3 regions of the Phreatobacter oligotrophus genome follow, and region 2 is predicted to be linked to each of the others. Evidence: riboswitches for the same ligand, from Rfam matches in the RefSeq annotation. Region 2 holds a riboswitch; each other region holds the start of a gene.
What was found. Region 2 has a riboswitch for glycine ahead of C8P69_RS19795 (D-amino acid dehydrogenase). Riboswitches for the same ligand answer to the same signal wherever they lie in the genome.
Positions count from the first base shown of each region.

Region 1: it holds a riboswitch for glycine, as region 2 does, so the genes downstream of both, gcvT (glycine cleavage system aminomethyltransferase GcvT) here and C8P69_RS19795 (D-amino acid dehydrogenase) in region 2, are expected to answer to the same signal.
Region 3: it holds a riboswitch for glycine, as region 2 does, so the genes downstream of both, C8P69_RS08770 (D-amino acid dehydrogenase) here and C8P69_RS19795 (D-amino acid dehydrogenase) in region 2, are expected to answer to the same signal.

Region 1 covers NZ_PZZL01000001.1:90,834-97,471, reverse strand. Annotated here, with positions in the region: gene C8P69_RS00475 (type 1 glutamine amidotransferase domain-containing protein) at 1-224, shown strand, start outside; gene gcvPB (aminomethyl-transferring glycine dehydrogenase subunit GcvPB) at 298-1,872, opposite strand; gene gcvPA (aminomethyl-transferring glycine dehydrogenase subunit GcvPA) at 1,884-3,239, opposite strand; gene gcvH (glycine cleavage system protein GcvH) at 3,299-3,673, opposite strand; gene gcvT (glycine cleavage system aminomethyltransferase GcvT) at 3,704-4,849, opposite strand; glycine riboswitch at 5,047-5,153, opposite strand; gene C8P69_RS00450 (hypothetical protein) at 5,246-5,890, opposite strand; gene C8P69_RS00445 (pyridoxal phosphate-dependent aminotransferase) at 6,095-6,638, shown strand, end outside.
Region 2 covers NZ_PZZL01000010.1:166,264-172,901, forward strand. Annotated here, with positions in the region: gene C8P69_RS19780 (tripartite tricarboxylate transporter permease) at 1-698, opposite strand, end outside; gene C8P69_RS19785 (tripartite tricarboxylate transporter TctB family protein) at 709-1,173, opposite strand; gene C8P69_RS19790 (MarR family winged helix-turn-helix transcriptional regulator) at 1,342-1,851, shown strand; glycine riboswitch at 1,885-1,982, shown strand; gene C8P69_RS19795 (D-amino acid dehydrogenase) at 2,122-3,384, shown strand; gene panC (pantoate--beta-alanine ligase) at 3,404-4,291, shown strand; one part of gene C8P69_RS19805 (IS3 family transposase) at 4,913-5,174, shown strand; one part of gene C8P69_RS19805 (IS3 family transposase) at 5,174-6,015, shown strand; gene C8P69_RS19810 (S8 family serine peptidase) at 6,148-6,638, opposite strand, start outside.
Region 3 covers NZ_PZZL01000003.1:340,797-347,434, reverse strand. Annotated here, with positions in the region: gene rpmA (50S ribosomal protein L27) at 1-244, opposite strand, end outside; gene C8P69_RS08790 (50S ribosomal protein L21) at 321-995, opposite strand; tRNA gene C8P69_RS08785 (tRNA-Ser) at 1,449-1,538, shown strand; gene C8P69_RS08780 (hypothetical protein) at 1,712-2,209, opposite strand; gene C8P69_RS08775 (SH3 domain-containing protein) at 2,521-3,885, shown strand; glycine riboswitch at 4,068-4,165, shown strand; glycine riboswitch at 4,169-4,258, shown strand; gene C8P69_RS08770 (D-amino acid dehydrogenase) at 4,296-5,558, shown strand; gene C8P69_RS08765 (hypothetical protein) at 5,672-6,142, opposite strand; gene C8P69_RS08760 (hypothetical protein) at 6,443-6,638, opposite strand, start outside.

The DNA of each region.
Region 1 (6,638 bases), on a different contig from region 2:
ATGGCCCCTGGCTGCTGGCCGAGGCCGGCGTCACGGCGGGCTTGCGCATGACCTCCTACCAGTCGATCCGCACGGACATGGAGAATGCCGGCGGCGACTGGGTCGACGAGGAGGTCGTCACCGACCAGGGCATCATCACCTCACGCGCGCCCAAGGACCTGCCGGCCTTCGTCGCCAAGATCGTCGAGGAGATCGAGGAAGGCCGCCACGAGCGCGCCGCCTGAGGCCCTGCGCCCCCTGAAACGACGAAGCCCGGCCATTGGCCGGGCTTCTGCATTCGTGGACGGAACGGAGCGCTTACTCCGCCGCCTCCGCATAGGCCTGCGGCCGGGTCCAGCGCAGGACCGGGTTGCGGGCCGCCCGCGTCTCGTCGAGGCGGCGGCGCGGGGCATGGAAGGGCGCATTCTTGAAGCGCTCGACCTGGCCGCGCTTCGCCGACAGGGCGAGGTCACGCAGCGTGGCGATGAAGAGGTCGAGGGAAGCCTTCGATTCCGACTCCGTCGGCTCGATGAGCATGGCGCCGTGGACGACCAGCGGGAAATACATGGTCATCGGGTGGTAGCCCTCGTCGATCATCGCCTTGGCGAAGTCGAGCGTGGAGACGCCGGTGTTCTTCAGCCACTCGTCGTCGAACAGCGCCTCGTGCATGCAGGGCTGGTTGCCGAAGGGCAGGCTCATCAGGTCCGCGAGCGAGGCGCGGATGTAGTTGGCGTTGAGCACCGCATCCTCCGAGGCCTGCTTCATGCCGTCAGCGCCGTGGCTGAGCATGTAGGCGAGCGCGCGGACGAACATGCCCATCTGGCCGTGGAAGGCCGACATGCGTCCGAAGGGCATCTCGCCCTTCTCCAGCTTGCCGCCCTCCTCGACCAGCGAGAAGCCCTTGCCGGCGCGGATGAAGGGATAGGGCACGAAGGCCGCCAGGCGCTCCGACAGCACGACGGGACCGGCGCCCGGACCGCCGCCGCCATGGGGCGTCGAGAAGGTCTTGTGCAGGTTGATGTGCATGGCGTCGACGCCGAGGTCACCCGGGCGGGCCTTGCCGACGATGGCGTTGAAGTTGGCGCCGTCGCAGTAGAAATAGGCCCCGGCGTCGTGGATCGCCTTGGCGATCTCGACGATCTCCTTCTCGAAGATGCCGCAGGTGTTGGGGTTGGTGAGCATGATCGCCGCGACGTCGGGCGTCAGCGCCGCCTTGACGTCGGAGACGTGGACCGTGCCATCGGCCTGGGCGGGGACGGCCTTCACCTCGAAGCCGATAAGCGCGGCCGTCGCAGGGTTCGTGCCGTGCGCCGATTCAGGCACCAGCACGATCTTGCGATGGCCCTCGCCCTTGGCCTCCAGCGCCGCCTTGATGGCCATCATGCCGGCGAGCTCGCCATGGGCGCCGGCCTTGGGGCTCATCGCCACGGCGGGCATGCCGGTGAGCTCCTTGAGGTAGTCGGCGAGGCGGTCGATCAGCTCCAGCGCGCCCTGCACGGTGGAGACCGGCTGGAGCGGGTGGATGTCACCGAAGCCCGGCAGCCGCGCCATCTTCTCGTTGAGGCGGGCATTGTGCTTCATGGTGCAGGAGCCGAGCGGGAAGAGCCCGGTGTCGATGCCGAAGTTCTTCTGGCTGAGGCGCACGTAGTGGCGCATCGTCTCCGGCTCGGAGAGGCCCGGCAGGTCGATCGGCTCCTTGCGGGCGAGCTTGCCGAGGCGCGACTTCACCTTCTTCGGCTCGGGCAGGTCGACGCCGGTGACCTCGGGACGGCCGATCTCGAAGATCAGCGCTTCCTCGATCTGCAGCGCCTTGTTGCCGGTGAAGGTCGGGTGGGCGGAGGCGGCACCGGCCTCGCCGGCGGCGGTGGGACGACCCTGATTGTTCATGGACATGGGACCGCTCCTCAGAGGCTGGCGCCGAGCGCGGCCACGAAGGCGGCGCGATCGTCGTCGGTGTTCACTTCGGTGTTGGCGACGAGGAGGATATCCTTCAGCGCCTTGTGCTTGGGCCACAGCCGCGCGGCGGGAACGCCCGCCAGCACGCCCTTCTTCGCCATCTTCTCCACGACCTTGGCGGCATCGCCCGGCACGCGGATGGCGAACTCGTTGAAGAAGCTGCCGTTCAGCACCTCGACGCCGTCGACGTCAGCGAGGCGGTCGGCGAGATCGCAGGCATTGGCGTGGTTGATGGCGGCGAGGCGGCGCAGGCCGGTCTCGCCGAGCAGCGTCATGTGGATGGTGAAGGCGAGGCACATCAGGCCGGAATTGGTGCAGATGTTGGAGGTCGCCTTCTCGCGGCGGATATGCTGCTCGCGGGTCGAGAGCGTCAGCACGAAGCCGCGGCGGCCTTCCGCATCCACTGTCTCGCCGCAGAGGCGGCCCGGCATCTGCCGGACATATTTCTGCTTGGTGGCGAAGAGGCCGACATAGGGACCGCCGAAATTGAGACCGACGCCGATGGACTGGCCCTCGGCGACGACGATGTCCGCGCCCATGGCACCGGGCGGGGTCACGGCGCCGAGCGAGACCACCTCAGTGACGACGGCGATCAGAAGAGCGCCGGCATCCTGCGCCTTCTTGGCGATGGCGGTGAGGTCGTGGAGGTTGCCGAAGACATCCGGCGTCTGGATGACGATGCAGGAGGTCTCGGCGTCGATGGCGGCGGCCACCGCCTTGAGGTCGGCGCTGGCATCGGCCGGGTTCGGCTCCAGCGAGACGAGTTCGTCGCCGGCCATGCGGGACAGCGTCTCGATCGTGTCGCGGTAGTGCGGATGCAGGTTGCCGGCGAGGATCGCCTTGCGCCGCTTGGTGACTCGATGCGCCATCAGCACGGCCTCGGCCGCGCCCGTCGAGCCGTCATACATGGAGGCGTTGGCGACCTCCATGCCGGTGAGGAGCGCCACCTGGGTCTGGAACTCGAACAGGTACTGGAGAGTGCCCTGGGCGATTTCCGGCTGGTAGGGCGTGTAGCTCGTCAGGAACTCGGAGCGCTGGATCAGATGATCCACCGAGGCCGGGACATGGTGCTTGTAGGCGCCGGCGCCGACGAAGAAGGGCACCTCGGAGGCCGTGATGTTCTCCGCCGCCATGGCGCCCATGATGCGCTCGACATCGAGCTCGCCCTTGGCCTTCGGCAGGTCGACGAGGCCTTTGAGCAGCTTCGATTTCGGCACGTTGGCGAAGAGGTCGTCGACGGCGGCGACGCCGATCTTGGCCAGCATGTCGGTGCGGTCTTGGGGCGTCAGCGGCAGGTAGCGCATTGCGGTCTCCGGGCAGTCGGATGGGGAGGCGCGGGCCGCAGCGAGCGGCCCGCCGGCACTCACAGCGTGTCGAGGAAGGCCTTGTAGGCGGCCTCGTCCATGAGCTCGTCGAGCTCGGCGGGATTGGCGATCTTCACCTTGAAGAACCAGCCCTTGCCGGCCGGGTCGTCGTTGACGGTGGCGGGCGCGCCTTCGAGGTCGGGGTTGGCCTCGACCACCTGGCCGGAGACCGGCGAGTAGATGTCGGAGGCGGCCTTGACGCTTTCGACCACAGCGGCGCTGTCGCCCTTCTTCACGGCCTTGCCGCTGGAGGGGAGCTCCACGAAGACCACGTCGCCGAGCTGCTCCTGGGCGTAGTGGGAAATGCCCACCGTGCCGACGTCGCCGTCGATGCGGATATATTCGTGGTCCTTGGTGTATTTGGTCGTGGCCATGGTCATCCCCTGGTGAAGTGGTTCGGCGGCTCAGCCGCGGACATAGCGATGCCGTGCGAAGGGCATGGTCACGACCTTGCCCGGCAGGTCCTTGCCGCGGACCTCGAGGAGCACGGGCGTGCCCGGCTCGGCGAAGCGGCGGTTGACGTAGCCCATGGCGAGCGGGCCGTTGATGGTCGGGCCGAAGCCGCCCGAGGTGACCGTGCCGATGGGCTGGCCGTCGGCGGACTTCACCACCGTTCCCTCGCGGGCCGGAGCGCGGCCATCGGGCAGGATGCCGACACGCAGGCGCGACGCACCCTCGGCCAGCTCCTTCTGGATGCGGGCGGCGCCGAGGAAGCCGCCCTCGGCGCGGCGGCGCTTCTGGATCGACCAGGTGAGGCCGGCCTCGACGGGCGAGGTTGTGGTGTCGATGTCATGGCCGTAGAGGCAGAGGCCCGCCTCGAGGCGCAGCGAGTCACGGGCGCCGAGGCCGATCGGCTTGACGCGCGGATCGGCGAGCAGCTTGCGGGTCAGCGCCACCGCATCGCCGCTCTTCACTGAGATCTCGACGCCGTCCTCGCCGGTATAGCCGGTGCGGGAGACATGGGCCCAGATACCGTCGATGGCTAAGTCCACCGAGGTCATGAACTTCAGGCCGGCGAGCGAGGGCGCGAGCGTCGCCACCGCCGCGACGGCCTCGGGGCCCTGCACTGCGATCAGCGCGAGATCGTCGGCGACCTTCAGGGTCACGCCGGCCGGGAGATGCGCCCGCATATGGGCGTAGTCGGCGTCCTTGCAGGCGGCGTTCACCACCAGATAGAGCCAGTGCTCATGGCCGGGATGGCCAAGGCGCGTGATCATCAGGTCGTCGAGGATGCCGCCCTCGGCATTGGTGAACTGGGAATAGCGCTGCTGGCCGAGCTTCAGCGCCATGACATCGGCGGGCACCAGGGCCTCGAGCGCGGCGGCGGCCGTCTCGTAGCGGCCGTCCTCGGGGATGAGGAAGCACTGGCCCATATGGCTGACATCGAACAGGCCGGCGCTGGTGCGGGTCCAGTTGTGCTCAGCAAGGACGCCGGTCGGATACTGCACCGGCATGTCGTAGCCGGCGAAGGGGACCATCTTGGCTCCGAGCTCGCCATGCAGGGCATGGAGAGGTGTGGTCAGCAACGGGCCGTCCTGGGGCTCGCCCATGGGTCCTGCACTCCGGCGCGCGGACGCGTCCGGTCATGCCGAACACGTTCCGATTACGGGCTTGTCGCCCGCTCGCGCCCCTCTGTCGCAGGACCTGAGAGATTCACCGCGGCCCGCAAGGGCCGACGCCCTCGGGCGCCATCGGCTTACTCCGTCGGTGGGCCGGGATTGGACCTCCGGCCGCTTTCCAGAATGCCATTCCCCCGGCGGTCCTTTTGCCTGAGAGGTTCCGGGGCCGTTGCTCCTTCGGCGCCGGGGGATCCCATCAATTCAAAGACCACCCGGACTCTCCCGCCGGGTTCATATGGCACGGCATCGCAATGGCCGGATCATGCGGCGAAGTCAAGGCGAGCCTGTGGGCACGCCTGCCGCAAAGAAAGGCAGGCGCGAAAGGCGTCAGCGCTGGGCGGTGCGGGCGCGGCCGCGGCGCTGGCGCTCGGGCTGCTGGGCCTGGGTGTCGAAGCCGACGAAGATGATGTAGGTGGCCAGTTCCGCAGCCTCCGGCAGGGGGAAGCTCACCTGGTCCTCGACCTGGGTGAAGGAGACGCTCGGCGAGCCCGAGGGGATCTCGATCGGCACCTGATAGAGACGGGTCCAGACTGGCGTCGACAGGCCGCGCGTCACCGCGACGCGGATCGGCAGCGTGACGCGGCCGGCATCACCCTTCGGGCCGACCAGGACGCGGCCCTCGATGCCGACGCGGATGGTCATGGTCTGGCCCTCGATGCGGCACTCGCGGGCAAGATCGGTGATCGTGCCCTGGTAGCGCAGCTCGGTCGGACCCTCGCCCCCCTGGCGCCAGACGGCCGAGCCGTCGCGAACCTCGATGCGCGGGCAGGCGTCGGGGTTGAGGTTCTGCTGGCCCTGCGGGACGGGCTGGCCGAACAGGGCGGTATGGACGGGCGAGCCGACGCCGGGCGGCGTCTGCGGGGCGGGCTGCGCCGCCTGCTGCGGCTGGCCGAAGAGATTGCCGCCGGTCGAGCCGCAGGCGCCGAGCGCCAGAGCCGTCATCAGCACGGCCGTTGCCTTCCAGATACGCACGCCCAAACCCTCGCATTGCCGTCGGGATCGGCGCTTATAGCAAGAGCCGTCGGGCGGAACAAAGGCGTTCATGCTGCCATCCACCGGCAGGCTGCGACGCCGTTCATCGGCTTCGCTGATGGACAAATCGCACGTTTTTCATGAGAAGGGCCGAACGCCGCCGCTAGACTGGCGCGATTGCCCCCGCCCCACAGGATAAGCCGCATGACCGCCGATCTCCTCGCCTCGCTGCGCCCGGAAGCCTCGGGCGCCCCCGCCAGCGGCATCGTCGAGCTGTCGAAATATGCGCGGGCGGCCGGCGACGTGATCCAGCTCTGGGTCGGCGAGGGGGACACGCCCACCCCCTCCTTCATCTACGAGGCGGCGACGCGCTCGCTCGCGGCGGGCGAGACCACCTACACCTGGCAGCGCGGCATCCCGGAGCTGCGCCAGGCCATCGCGACCTATGCCTCCGACCTCTACGGCCGCGAGCTGTCGCCGGAGCGCTTCTTCGTCTGCGGCTCGGGCATGCAGGCGATCCAGATCGCCATGACCATGGTGGCGGGCCCGGGCGACGAGATCCTCATCCCCTCCCCCACCTGGCCGAACGCCCCGGCGGCTGCGGGCCTGCGCGGCGCGACGCCGGTCTTCGTCGCGCTCGACCATGGCAATCGCGGCTGGCAGATCGACCTCGACAAGCTTGAGGCGGCGATCACGCCGAAGACCAAGGCGATGTTCATCAACACGCCGTCCAACCCGACCGGCTGGA
Region 2 (6,638 bases):
AAGCCGAGATCGCGGCGGGCCTCGTCCTCCAGATTGGCGATGATCTCGCCAATCCCGAACACTCCCATAGCGACGATGACGAAGTTGAGGCCATCCGCCAGTTCAGGAAAGCCAAAGGCGTAGCGTTGAAGCCCTGAGTTCACGTCCGTGCCGACGAGGCCGAGCAGCAGCCCGAGGGCGATCATGGCGATCGCATGCAGGATATGCCCGCTCGCCAGCACGATGGAGGCGGCGAGCCCGAGCACCATCAGCGCGAAATACTCAGCCGGACCGAACCTGAAGGCGAGTTCGGTCAGTGGCGGTGCGAAGAAGGCGATGAGGAAGGTGCACACCGTGCCGGCGAAGAACGAGGAGAGCGCGGCGACCGCAAGCGCGCGGCCGGCGGCACCTTTGCGGGCCATCTTGTAGCCGTCGATGGCGGTCACGACCGAGGTCGCCTCGCCCGGCAGGTTGATCAGGATCGCAGTCGTCGAGCCGCCATACTGCGCGCCGTAAAAGATGCCGGCCATCATGATGAGCGCCGAGACGGGCTCCAGGCCGAAGGTAGCCGGCAGGAGCATGGCGATGGTCGCCGACGGGCCAAGGCCCGGCAGGACGCCGATGGCGGTCCCGAGAAACACACCGATCAGGCACCAGACGAGGTTCGTCGGGGTTGCCGCAACCGAAAGACCCATGAGCAGGTCGGCGAAAATGTCCATGATCCGCTCCTCAGCCCCCGGTGAACCACGAGCCGACAAGCGGCATCTGCACGGAAAGACCCCAGACGAAGACGAGCGCACAGGCGGCGACCAGGCCGGCCGCGCCGAGAAGCGCGACGGGGCTCCAGCGGAACTCGCGGCTCGCCATCGCCGACAGGAGGATCAGCACGAAAAGACCGCCGATCATGCCGATCGGCTCGATCATCAGACCGAAGAGCGAACAGGCCGCGGCTATCAGCAGGAACGGCTTCAGCCGAATGGGATCGAGCGGCGCACCATTGATCCGGATACCGCGCACAAGTGCGACCAGGCCGAGAAGGATGAGCGCTGCCGACAGAACCTTGGGGAAATAGCCCGCACCCATCCGGCCCGCGGTTCCCATCGGGTAGTTCCATCCGAACCAGAGCCCCGCGACACCGAAAGCCAAATAGATCGCCCCGGCGTAGAACTCCTTCGGACTCTTGACGACAACCATGGCCGCCTCCCTCGTCGCGCTTGTTGTCTCGTTGCGCGATCGGCGGTGATCATGGGCAGTTTGTTGCAATACGCAATAATTGAAATTCGCAATAAATGATACCTAACTTGTATAATTGCTCTCCAATGCCGTCGCCGTGGCACCGCGCGGAACTCCAGGGACCAACCCATGCTCGAACGATCACTGACCTATCTCCTCTCCTCGATCGTCGAGGACGGCATCGGCAGCGCCAACCGCATCTTCGAAATCCGCATCGGGTTGAGCGTCCGCGAATTGCGCGTGCTGCGCCTGGTGCGCGCCAATCCGGGCATCACCTTCACCGTCCTCGCAGAGCGGACCAAATTCGAGAGGACGCTGACGTCCAGGACCGTTTCGAAGCTCATCAAGGCCGGTTTCATCGAAAGAAGCGCTATTCCGAGCGATGCGCGGGCTTTCGGCCTAACGATTACGCCTGACGGCGTGGCTTTGTGCGAGCGGGCGGATCCGCTGACCGCCGAGTTCGAGACACTGATGCTGGCACCCCTGAGCATGGCGGAACGCGAGGCCTTTCTGAGCGCCGTCGAACGGCTCAAAGTCTGGATCGAGGGTGGGTATGCCGGCGAGGTCGCGAACCGCTATCCCAGGGCGCGCGCCGGCGCCAAGCCGTTCAACCGAACTCGTGATTTTGTTGGAAAATGAAACTAACTTGACAGACAATGCTTCTCGGGTATGGTCTTTCACGCGGAAGAGTTCGCGGGCTTTCGGGCCGCCGCGACGCCGAAGGAGCAACCGCCCCGGAAACTCTCAGGCACCAAGACCGCGCCTTTTTGATCGACTCTGAAAAGCGGAGCCCGCAGGCTCCCGCCGATGGTGTAAGCGGATCTGGCCGATGAGCGGCCGAACGCGATGCTCTCAGGCCAATGACAGAGGGGGCTTCTGATCCGTGCGTCGCGCGGAAGGAGAAGCCGCATGTCTACTCCCGAGAACCTGAACGTCGCCGTCATCGGTGGCGGCATCACTGGCGTGACAACCGCCTACAATCTGGTCAAGCGCGGGGCTCGCGTCACACTGTTCGACCGCCATCCCTACACGGCGATGGAGACGTCCTTCGCCAATGGCGGTCAGCTCTCCGCCTCCAACGCCGAGGTGTGGAACAGTTGGGCCACTGTGTGGAAGGGTCTCAAGTGGATGACGACGCCGGGCGCGCCGTTGCTCTTCAACCCGCGCCCCTCCTGGCACAAGATCTCGTGGATGCTCGAGTTCATCGGCTCGATCCCCAAATACGAAGAGAACACGGTTACAACCGTGCGGCTTGCTATCGAGGCCCGCGCCCATCTCATGCGGATGGCGGCCGACGAAGGCATCGCCTTCGACTGCGAGAAGCGCGGCATCCTGCATTTCTACGAGAACAAGAAGGACTTCGAGGCGGCGACGCGCGTCAGCGCGCTCCTCGCCAAGGGCGGCCTTGAGCGCCGCGCCGTGACGCCGTCCGAGATCAAGTCGATCGAGCCCGCGCTGCGTGGGACCTACCATGGCGGCTTCTACACCGAGAGCGACTTCACCGGCGACATCCACAAGTTCACCAACGGCCTCGCAAAGGCCTGCCAACGTCTCGGCGTGACAATGCGCTTGTCCGACGAGGTGCTGTCCACCAAGGCGAGCGACCACGGCGTGACCGTGATCAGCCAGTCGACAGAGCCGCATCTCGAAAAGACCGAACCGCCGACCGAGGTGCATGTCTTCGACCGTGTCGTGGTCTGCGGCGGCGTGACGTCGCGCAACCTCGCGCGGATGCTCGGCGACCGGGTGAACATCTACCCGGTGAAGGGCTATTCCATCACCGTGCAATTGCCTGAAAAGGCGGACCAGGAAGCCGCGCCATGGGTCAGCCTGCTCGATGACGCCGCGAAGATCGTGACGAGCCGTCTCGGCCCCAACCGCTTCCGTGTCGCCGGCACCGCCGAGTACAACGGCTACAACCGCGACATACGGGCCGAACGCATCGACCCGCTGATCCGCTGGTGCCGGGCCCATTTCCCGGGCATGAGCACCCGCCAGTCCGTGCCGTGGACTGGCCTCAGACCCATGATGCCGGACATGCTGCCGCGCGTCGCCCGTGGTCGGCATCCGCGTGTGTTTTACAACACCGGCCACGGCCATCTCGGCTGGACGTTGTCGGCCGCGACCGCCGACGCGGTCGGCGCGCTCGCCACGGCCCGCGTCAACGCGTGAGGCGAGGAAGGCGATCCACATGAAGACTTCGCCCGAGTTCGCAGGTCACGACATCGTCCGGAAGCCCGGCGAACTCAGGGCTTGGTCGCGCGCCTGGCGCACGGCGGGCGAACGCGTGGCACTCGTGCCGACCATGGGCGCGCTGCACGAGGGGCATCTATCGCTTCTTCGGCGGGCGCGCACCGAGGCCGACCGCGCCATCGTCTCGATTTTCGTGAATCCCACGCAGTTCGCGCCGGGAGAAGACCTCGCCGCCTATCCGCGCACCTTCGCCGCCGATCTCGCGGCGATTGCAAGCGTCGGCGAGGCGTTGGTCTACGCGCCGGAGGCTTCCGACATGTATCCGGCTGGTTTCGCCACCGCGGTGTCGCTGGCGGGCCCCGCCAATGTCGGCCTTGAGGACCGCTTCCGGCCCACCCATTTCGCCGGCGTCGCCACCGTGGTCGCGAAGCTTTTCATTGCGGCGGAGGCCGAAATCGCCCTGTTCGGCGAGAAGGATTACCAGCAGCTCAAGGTGGTCCAGCGTATGGCGGCTGACCTCGACATCGCGACCGAGGTGATCGGATGCCCGACCGTGCGCGAAGCCGACGGTCTCGCGATGTCCTCGCGCAATCGCTTCCTATCGCTGGAGGACCGCCGGCGGGCGGCGGTACTGCCGAGCGTCATGGCGACGGCGGCCGAGCGCATCCGGGCGGGCGCGGAGCATGGGGCGGCCACGGCGGAGGGTGCAGCGGAACTCCAGCGGGCGGGCTTCGACGTCGAGTACATCGAGGCTCGGAACGCCGACACGTTGCTGCCGCTGGGTCGGATCAGCAACGAGCGGATCCGACTCCTGGTCGCGGCCCGGATGGGCACCACGCGGCTGATCGACAACATGCCGGTCGAGAGCGCGATCCAATCGGCGTGAGGCGGGCGTCCTTGCCGCGTATCGAACCATAGAGACTTGTCGTGGCGATGCGCTGTGTCATCGCCCAAAGCCAAACCTCGCGCGCGAGCCGTATGCCGGGGTTCGTGGAGCGCCGGTCACTGTCGGCGAAGATCGGACCCGATCCGCTCGGCTGCATCTTGACGGATCACCATTTGGCGATTTCGACAACTTATGCGCCGCCAGTCCGTCCTTCGAACAGTCCCCGAGAAACATCGGCGCCATGGTCGGTTCGCGGGGTAGTCGTTTCCCGGAAAGCGAACCGCAGCGCCCCGCGTTTCCCTGCTTGCGACACCAAAATTCCCTGTTTCGCGGCACAGGGAAAACATCTGCATCTCCCTCAATAGCCTTGGTGTTTTCGGCTCCCAAAAAATGCTTGAGGCGGGCATTTCACTGTTTCCCTGTTCTTTTCCCTGTTTGCAGGGAAAATGCCCACCAGAACGGTTCGCGCCCGACCGCATGGCGCACCAACCGTTTTTCAAAATGATATCAATTGTTTAATGTGAAAAAATTGCCTCGATATGATCTGATCCCACAAAACTGGACCGTTTGAGATTGGAGTTTTCCGCGTCAGAATCCCTTGGCTGGGAGGAGTGGAAGACGATGAAGGCGAGCAAGTTCTCGGAGGCGCAGAAGGCGTTCATCCTGAAGCAGGGGGCGGACGGGGTCACGGTGGCGGAGATCTGCCGGAAGGCCGGGATCAGCCAGGCGACCTATTTCAACTGGAAGAAGAAGTATGACGGCATGACGCCGCCCGAGATGCGGCGGCTGAAGCAGCTTGAGGACGAGAATGCCAAGCTGAAGCGGATCGTGGCTGACCTGTCGCTGGACAAGGAGATGCTGCAGGACGTCATCCGCCGAAAAATCTGAGGCCTGGGCGTAAGCGCAAGCTGGTGAACGTGATCTGCGAGGAGTGGAAGGTCTCGATCAGGAGGGTCTGTGGCGCCCTCGAATTCGATCGATCAACCTTCCACTACCGGTCACGCAAGCGCGACCAGGCCGGCATCGAGGCGCGGATCAAGGCGATCTGCGAGACACGTATCCGGTATGGCTACCGGCGTGTCCACGTCATGCTCCAGCGCGAGGGATGGGACATCAACATCAAGAGAACCCATAGGATTTACAATGAGTTGGGGCTACAATTGAGGAACAAGGCACCAAAGCGCCGGGTCAAGGCCAAGCTGCGCGAGGATCGTGCGCCGGCGACCCGGCCGAACGATGTCTGGGCAATGGACTTCGTTCATGACCAGCTTGCCACCGGCAAGAAGATCCGGGTCCTCACCGTCGTCGACACCTTCTCGCGCTTCTCGCCCGTGATCGACCCGAAGTTCAGCTATCGGGCCGAGGATGTCGTTGCGACGCTCGAGCGGGTTTGCGCGGCGGTTGGCTATCCCCGGACGATCCGGGTCGATCAGGGATTGGAGTTCGTCTCCCGCGATCTCGACCTCTGGGCTTATGCCAAGGGCGTGACGCTGGACTTCTCCCGCCCGGGAAAGCCCACGGACAATGCCTTCATCGAGGCCTTCAACGGCAGGTTCCGGAGCGAGTGCCTGAACGCGCACTGGTTCCTGACGCTTGCCGACGCCCGCGAAAAGATGGAGGATTGGCTCAGATACTACAACGAGGTGCGCCCGCATGGGGCGATCGGCCATAAGCCTCCGATCTCGTTGCAGAACCCCGGCGGCGTAGCCAGCCAGCTGCCGTGAAACACGCCGGAAACTCCACCTTCCGGCGGTCCAAAGAATGGGACCGGATCAAATACTTCCGGGGCTCTAACCGCCGCTGGATGACAAAGCAGTGGCAGGTCAGAGGGCGTCAAGAAAAGGCGGAGCTATTTACTACGCGATGCAAATGCCGACGCCACTCAATGCATCGGCGATCGTTCCGAAGGCATGCGCCTCATTGCGCTGGCCAGTGAGGCCGGCGAAATGCAGACCCATGCCTCTCGTTCCCGTCGCGAGACCAAAGACGATAGACCCTGATGAACCACCAAGCGTCGAAGCGTCATGGGCAAAGACGCTCTCGTGCCAGTCTGCGCCCAAACCGCTGACAGCGGTCCTGACGAGGCCCGGAGCAGCGCGCTTGAGCCCGAAACGCCGTCCGAACAGGACGCTGCTGATCCAGTTCCAGTCCACGCCATCGACAACGCCGCTGCTGCTTTTGGGGTCGGCCGGAAAGCCGATCACGATCAGTTTCGCGGCCGTGTTCCCAGCCAGGGCGACATCGGAGGACAGCTGGATCGGCGTCGGCAACTCCGGCTTGCTCCTGTCGACCGGAGCGATCTCAAGCGCAACGGCGTCGATCGCGCCGGCGGTCTGGCCGCAGCCCT
Region 3 (6,638 bases), on a different contig from region 2:
CAACCGACACGTAGGTACGGTTATTCGCTTTCGTTCGGAACTCTACGCGGCCGTCGGTGGTCGCGAAGAGCGTGTGATCCTTGCCAAGCCCGACATTGGTGCCGGGATGGAACTTCGTCCCGCGCTGACGCACGAGAATGTTGCCGGAGACGACCTGCTGGCCGCCGAACCGCTTCACACCGAGACGCTGGGCGTTCGAGTCGCGACCGTTACGCGACGAGCCGCCTGCCTTTTTGTGAGCCATGAGGAGCTCCCGATTCCGTTGGTCTTATAAGACGTGTTGTGCAGAGAGATGGCAAGAGCGTGGCGAAGAGCCCCGCTTACTTGTCTTCCCCGGATTCCAGCTCGGCCTTGTCGACCTTGGCGCGCGGCGGCTTGCCAGCCAGCAGCTCCTTGGCCTGCTCGACCCATTCCTCGCGCTTGGCGCGGCCGCGGAGCCCGAGCTCCTTGTCCTTCGCCTCGAGCGCAGCGTCATCCCAGGAGGCGATCTCCTCCCAGGAGGTGATGCCGGCGGCGCGCAGCTTCTTCTCGATCGTCGGGCCGATGCCGGCGATCAGCGACAGGTTGGACGTGTCCATCTTGCCGGTCGGGGCAGCAGCGGTCTCGGCGACCTCGGCCTTGGCGGCCTTGCCCTCGGCCTTGTCGGCCTTCGGCGCGGCAGCGGCCTTCGACGGCTTGGCGCCGCCGGTGAGGATCTCGGCGATGCGCACGATGGTCAGGTCCTGGCGATGACCCTTCTTGCGCTTCGAATTCTGGCGGCGGCGCTTGCGGAACGAGATGGTCTTCGGGCCGCGGGCCTGCTTCACGACCTCGGCGGCCACGGAGGCGCCGGCCACGAAGGGGGAGCCGATGGTGATGCCGGCGTCGCCGCCGACCATGAGCACCTCGGGGAACACCACCGTCTCGCCGGCCGCAGCCTCGAGCTTCTCGATGGTGATCGTGTCGGAGGCGGCAACCTTGTACTGCTTGCCGCCAGTCTTGATGACTGCGTACATCGTTTTCGGTCCTTGTCGACGATGCCTGGCGGGTCGGGAGGGAAGCCCCTCGCGCCTTGGCCGGCCGTCTTCTTGTTTGGTCTTGCCGCCGGCGGACCGGCGGTTGTTGGTGACGCCCGCATCGCACGACGGAACCGGACGGTTCTCAGCCAAGCGGAAGCGGGACGCGGCTCAATGATGGAAACAGGCGCGCGAGTCAAGGAAAACCCGCAGGGCGCCGCCCTTTTTTGCCTCTGCGGCCGGGGAGGCCGTGTCGCCCGGCTGCCCCGAGGGGCGAGGCCGTGCCGGCCGGGATGCACGGCGGGCGGTCGCAGGGCATGAAGGCCGTCGACGCTGTTCCTGCGAAATTCCGTCCCCGCCGCGACGCCGTGCTTGAATGCGGCCGTCCGTTCCGCTATGTCGCGCTTCGCTTCAACTCGGGCGGCGCGTCTTCTCGCACCGCCTTGCGACCGCGGAGAGGTGGCTGAGTGGTTGAAAGCACCGCACTCGAAATGCGGCATACGGGCAACCGTATCGGGGGTTCGAATCCCTCCCTCTCCGCCAATCGTCCTTGAAATTGCTAGGCCAATGTCGCTGCTGGGGCCCCAAGCGGACCTCGGAAACGTTTGCACCCGGGCGATCAGGGACAGGCGCCAGGATGATGCTTCGCCTTGCCGGAGCCGGCGCGAGGGCGCGCACCTGTCTCGCTCGCCTGCGTCGCGACGGGAAGGACCCGGTCAATCGCGCAATGCGGTGGGTGACGGTGTCCCCCTGCGCTGCTCGCCCCACAGCCTGGCCCCGAGAGGGATCATCAGGCCGACGCCGAGGCCGAACAGTCCATTGAGAACAGGCCCGATCCACATCCTTGCCGGGTTGAACCCCGCTGCGACGGGCTGGCCTTTCAGGGGCGCAACCACGAACCAGGCCACGAGCGTCGGAGCCACGGCGCCGAAGATCGCCGCCGCGGCCCAGAACGGCAGACGGACCGCACTTCCGAACCGCGTCCAGATCACCGTGAAGACCACGGCCCACAACCCACCGAAGAAGGCCAGGCTCATGACTTGCGGGATCCCGAATGGCGCGACGGGATCGAACACAAAGGCCCTGAGGGGTGCGATGCCCGCCCTGGCGATCATCAGGACGGCGACCTGATGGAACAAGAGGACCGCCAGAGCGCCAGCGGCGAAGGCGATGGCCAGGCGAGCGAGGGTCAGTGGCGGAGCGGCAACAGGCATGCTGGTCGTCCCCTGGCGCGTTCCTGCCGGGCGGCGAAGGGCGCCGGCTTGCCGCGCGTCCTTTTTCCATACCGCGAAAGTAACGTCGCCGAAACGAGGAAAAGCGCCGTTCGCCCCACAGCAACGCACCGGCAATGCGCTCAACGTTCTTGCGGCCCCATCCAGTCAGCCCCCGCGGGTCATCCCCGCAAACGGGTCCAGCCGAGAACGTGGGACGTCGGCCGCAAGATCGCCGATCTGAAACACGGGCTTTCCGTGACGGCATGAGCCTTCAGCATCCCGCGGGGATAAGCCGCTCCGGGAGAAGCTCCATGTCCGATGCCATGCGCACCTTTCAACTGATCGCGACTTTTGCCGCGATGCTGGGAGGCGTTGCGCCAAGCCTTGCCCAGCAGCCAACGCCGATACCGTCCTGCAGCCTCGGCGACACGGACTGGCGCAGCGACCCTGTCTTCCTGCGCAGCCAGGATCCATCAGCCCGCGGTCGTCCCGGCGGCGCATTACGCTGCGAGCAATACGACCTCTCCGAATATCCCGTGGGCGCCGAGCGTCTGAAGGTCGTTGTCGGCAGGCTTTTCGAAACCGGCGAGGGCGGCGGCGCCGGCATCGAGCAGCCCGTGCGGTTGATCATCCTCTCGAAGGGGACGGGCGCGCAGGAGCGCGTGATCGGCCGCTTCCTCGAGCCCTATGACATATCGAGGGACAAGCCGAACTTCTTCACCCAGCTGGCGACGACGCCGGACGGCGGTGCGCTGGTGCTCGTCGGCTGGCAGATCCGGACGGCCTATCTCGTCAGGAATAACGAGGTGAGACTGGTCGATAGCCATGCCTGGCTTGACGCTGCGATCGCGGCCACGCCCCCCGGCTGGCGAGCCGGGCCGGTCAGGACCCTCAAGCCCGACAGTCTCGACCACAACATCAAGGGCTATGTCGCTCTTTTCCGCGCAGACGCCGACGATCCATCGCGTCCGGGACGCGCGGATGACGAGGGCCAGGCGATCGAAGTCGATCTGGTGGTGAGCGAGACCAGGCTCATCGCCGTGAACACGCGCGTGGTCGAGGGCAATTCAGTCCAGGACGACGAGTGGTGGGAGCGTTTTGTTGGTCAGTCAGAGGGGATGCGTTCCGACCGCAGGCGGCTGCCGCGCGGCACCGAGACTTGCGACATCACCGCCTGGTCGATGGACCCCGATCCCGCCGGGATGACCCTGCGCGCGGCTCCCAATGCGCAGGCACGGGCGATCGGCCGGATACCCCCGCCGTGGAAGGCGCCCGACCGCCTTGGTGATCGAGGCCAGACCTACCGCTCCCAGTTCAGGGTGATCGGCTCCCGGCCGGGGTGGTTTCTGGTGCGGGACATCACCGCACCGGGAGTGGCCTATGGCGAGCGCTATCCCCGCACGCTGCCCCAGGCGCCGCGCGGCCAGGGATGGGTCCCGGCGAGCCTCATCGGCGCGGCGCTTGCCAATACCGGACTGGCTCGCGGCGAACTGCGGCAGGCGCCCAGCGAGTTTTCCGCGATTCGGCCGGTGGCGCGTGAGCCAACGCCCATCGGTCCCGGCGACGTCGTCGAACGCCTCCACGCCTGCTCGGGAAACTGGGGGCTGGTCGAGATCGGCGGAGAGCGGGGATGGTGGCGCGGCATCTGTGCCAACCAGGTCTCGAATTGCAGCTGATCGCGGCGGCCGCGCGCGGCGAGGCCGGCCATGCTTCACCACCGGTTTCAGGCCCCGTCGAAGAAGAGAGGCAGCCGATGCGGCCGGGCAGGGGCCGCGCAACAGAGCCGCCGGAGCCTGGCGCCCCGGTGGCGTGCCGTCCCGCGTCTCCCGATCTTGACGAATGCCGGGAAGGCTCTACCCTCATGACCGCGGAAGAGTTCGCGGGGGTTTCACCTGCCGCGGCGCCGAAGGAGCAACCGCCCCGGAAACTCTCAGGCAAACAGACCGCGCCGAAACGTGACTCTGAAAAGTGGAGCAGCAGCTCCCGCCGATGGTGTAACCGCAGGTCCGATGACCGGCCCCGCGGGATGCTCTCAGGCCAATGACAGAGGGGGCTTCGATCCGCCGTGCGCGGAAGGAGACCCGCTATGCCCACCTCAGACACGATCAACGTCGCCGTCATCGGCGGCGGCATCACCGGCGTGACCACCGCCTATAGCCTCGCCCGCCGCGGCTGCCGCGTCACCCTCTTCGACCGCCACCCCTATGCCGCGATGGAGACCTCCTTCGCCAATGGCGGCCAGCTCTCCGCCTCCAATGCGGAAGTGTGGAACAGCTGGGGCACGGTGCTCAAGGGCCTGAAATGGATGATGTCGCCGGGCGCGCCGCTGCTGGTGAACCCCAAGCCCTCCTGGCACAAGATCAGCTGGATGGGCGAATTCCTCGCCGCCATCCCGGCGCATGAGGACAACACCATCACCACGGCGCGGCTCGCCATCGAGGCCCGCGCCCACCTCCGGCAGATGGCCGCCGAGGAGGGCATCGATTTCGACTGCGAGGATCGCGGCATCCTGCATTTCTACCAGTCGAAGGCCGACTTCGACGCGGCGGCGCGGGTCACGGCGCTCCTCGCCCGCGGGGGCCTTGCGCGCCATGCGGTGACGCCGGCGGAGATCCGGTCCATCGAGCCGGCGCTGCGGGGCCAGTTCCATGGCGGCTTCTACACGCCCTCCGACTTCACCGGCGACATCCACAAGTTCACCATCGGCCTCGCCGAGGCCTGCGAGCGGCGCGGCGTCGCGATGCGCTTCTCCACCGAGGTCCTGGCGACCGAGGCCCTGGAGGATCATGTCAGCCTCACCGTCCGCTCCACCGAGCCGGTGGCGGACGGCGCCCCGGCGGCCGCCGAGACCCTGCGTTTTGACAAGGTCGTGGTCTGCGCCGGCGTGCTGAGCCGGGAGGTCGCCCGCGGCTTCGGCGACCGCATCAATGTCTATCCGGTCAAGGGCTATTCCATCACGGTCCATCTGCCGGAGGCCGCCGACCAGGAGGCGGCGCCCTGGGTCAGCCTGCTCGACGACAAGGCCAAGATCGTCACCAGCCGGCTCGGCCGCACCCGGTTCCGCGTCGCGGGCACCGCCGAGTTCAACGGCTATAACCGCGACATCCGGGCCGAACGCATCGCCCCGCTGGTCGCCTGGTGCCGGCGCCACTTCCCCGGCATGAGCACGCGGCAGGCGGTGCCGTGGGCGGGTCTCCGCCCGATGATGCCCGACATGATGCCGCGGGTGACGCGGGGCCGGAACCCGCGCGTGCTCTATAACACGGGCCACGGGCATCTGGGGTGGACCTTGTCGGCCGCTACGGCCGAGGCCGTCAGCGCGCTGGCGACGGCACGGCCCAACGCCTGATCGCGCGCCTGTTCACGGGGGGCCAGCCGCATGGTCGCGGCGGGCCCTTCGTGGCGAGCCTTCGGGCTGGCAGCGTCCTGACCGCTAGCGGCTCACCGGGACGCGCCGGCATGCTACCGCGTCGCGCTGGACGAGCCGGTCTCCGCCGGGCATCGCACCCACCCCGCCTCGTCCGGCATGGGGCCCGATCCTGTGGAATCGAAGTTGAGCGTGCCGTCGGCGCGCAGGCGCAACCGGACGGTGGCCGGCGTGCTGTCCTGATCGTCGAATGCGCGTCCGCGACCGACCCAGACGTTGCCGCGCCGCGTCCAGGTCCGGATGCTCCAGCCGCTTTCGTACTGGAGGATGGACCGGCCATCGATGCGCGTCGGGGTGAGTTCGCCCGTTTCCGCGCACTGGGCGAGATCCGAAGCCCATGTGCCGTGGAACGACCGTGGCAAGCGTTCGGCGGCGGCCGCCGCCATGATGCCCGTCGCAGCGACAAGGCAGGCCGCGGCGATGACCTTGCAGGCAAAAACTGTCTTCATCATGCGCCCGTTTGCAGCGTTTGAGACCATCGCGGTGGACCGGATGAGCCGGCCCATCGGCATGTCTTCTGGCCGGTCAGCGTTTCGCGACCGCGCTACCGCGGCGATTCTGCGTTTCCGATGCGTCTCGCGAGGGCGAGCTCATCATCCGACGGGGCCGGCCGGCCGAAGTTCGAGCGGGACGAGAAAAGGCCCGCGGATGGTCTCCGCGGGCCCGAAAGTTGGGAGCCGGCAGCCACCTAGTGGGAGCTGGCTGCTTCGGCAGGCCCATGATGCGGATGTCGCTCCTGGTCTCAACAGAAAGTATGAAACCGATCCGCGCACTTTGTCGCATCGGCCGCCGGAAACACGCCTCCCTCAGTGCGGCGCCGGACCGGTGGCCAGCGCGCCGGCGAGGGCGCGGCGATCGAGGAGAGCCTCGGCCTCGCCGGCCATGTTCACCATCATGCCTCGCATGTGGTTGAGGACGACCTCGCGGTCGAGTTTCATCAGGTCGGGATGAATGGGGACGAGCGCGAAGATCTCGTCGAAGGTCGCCTTGCAGATGTCCTGT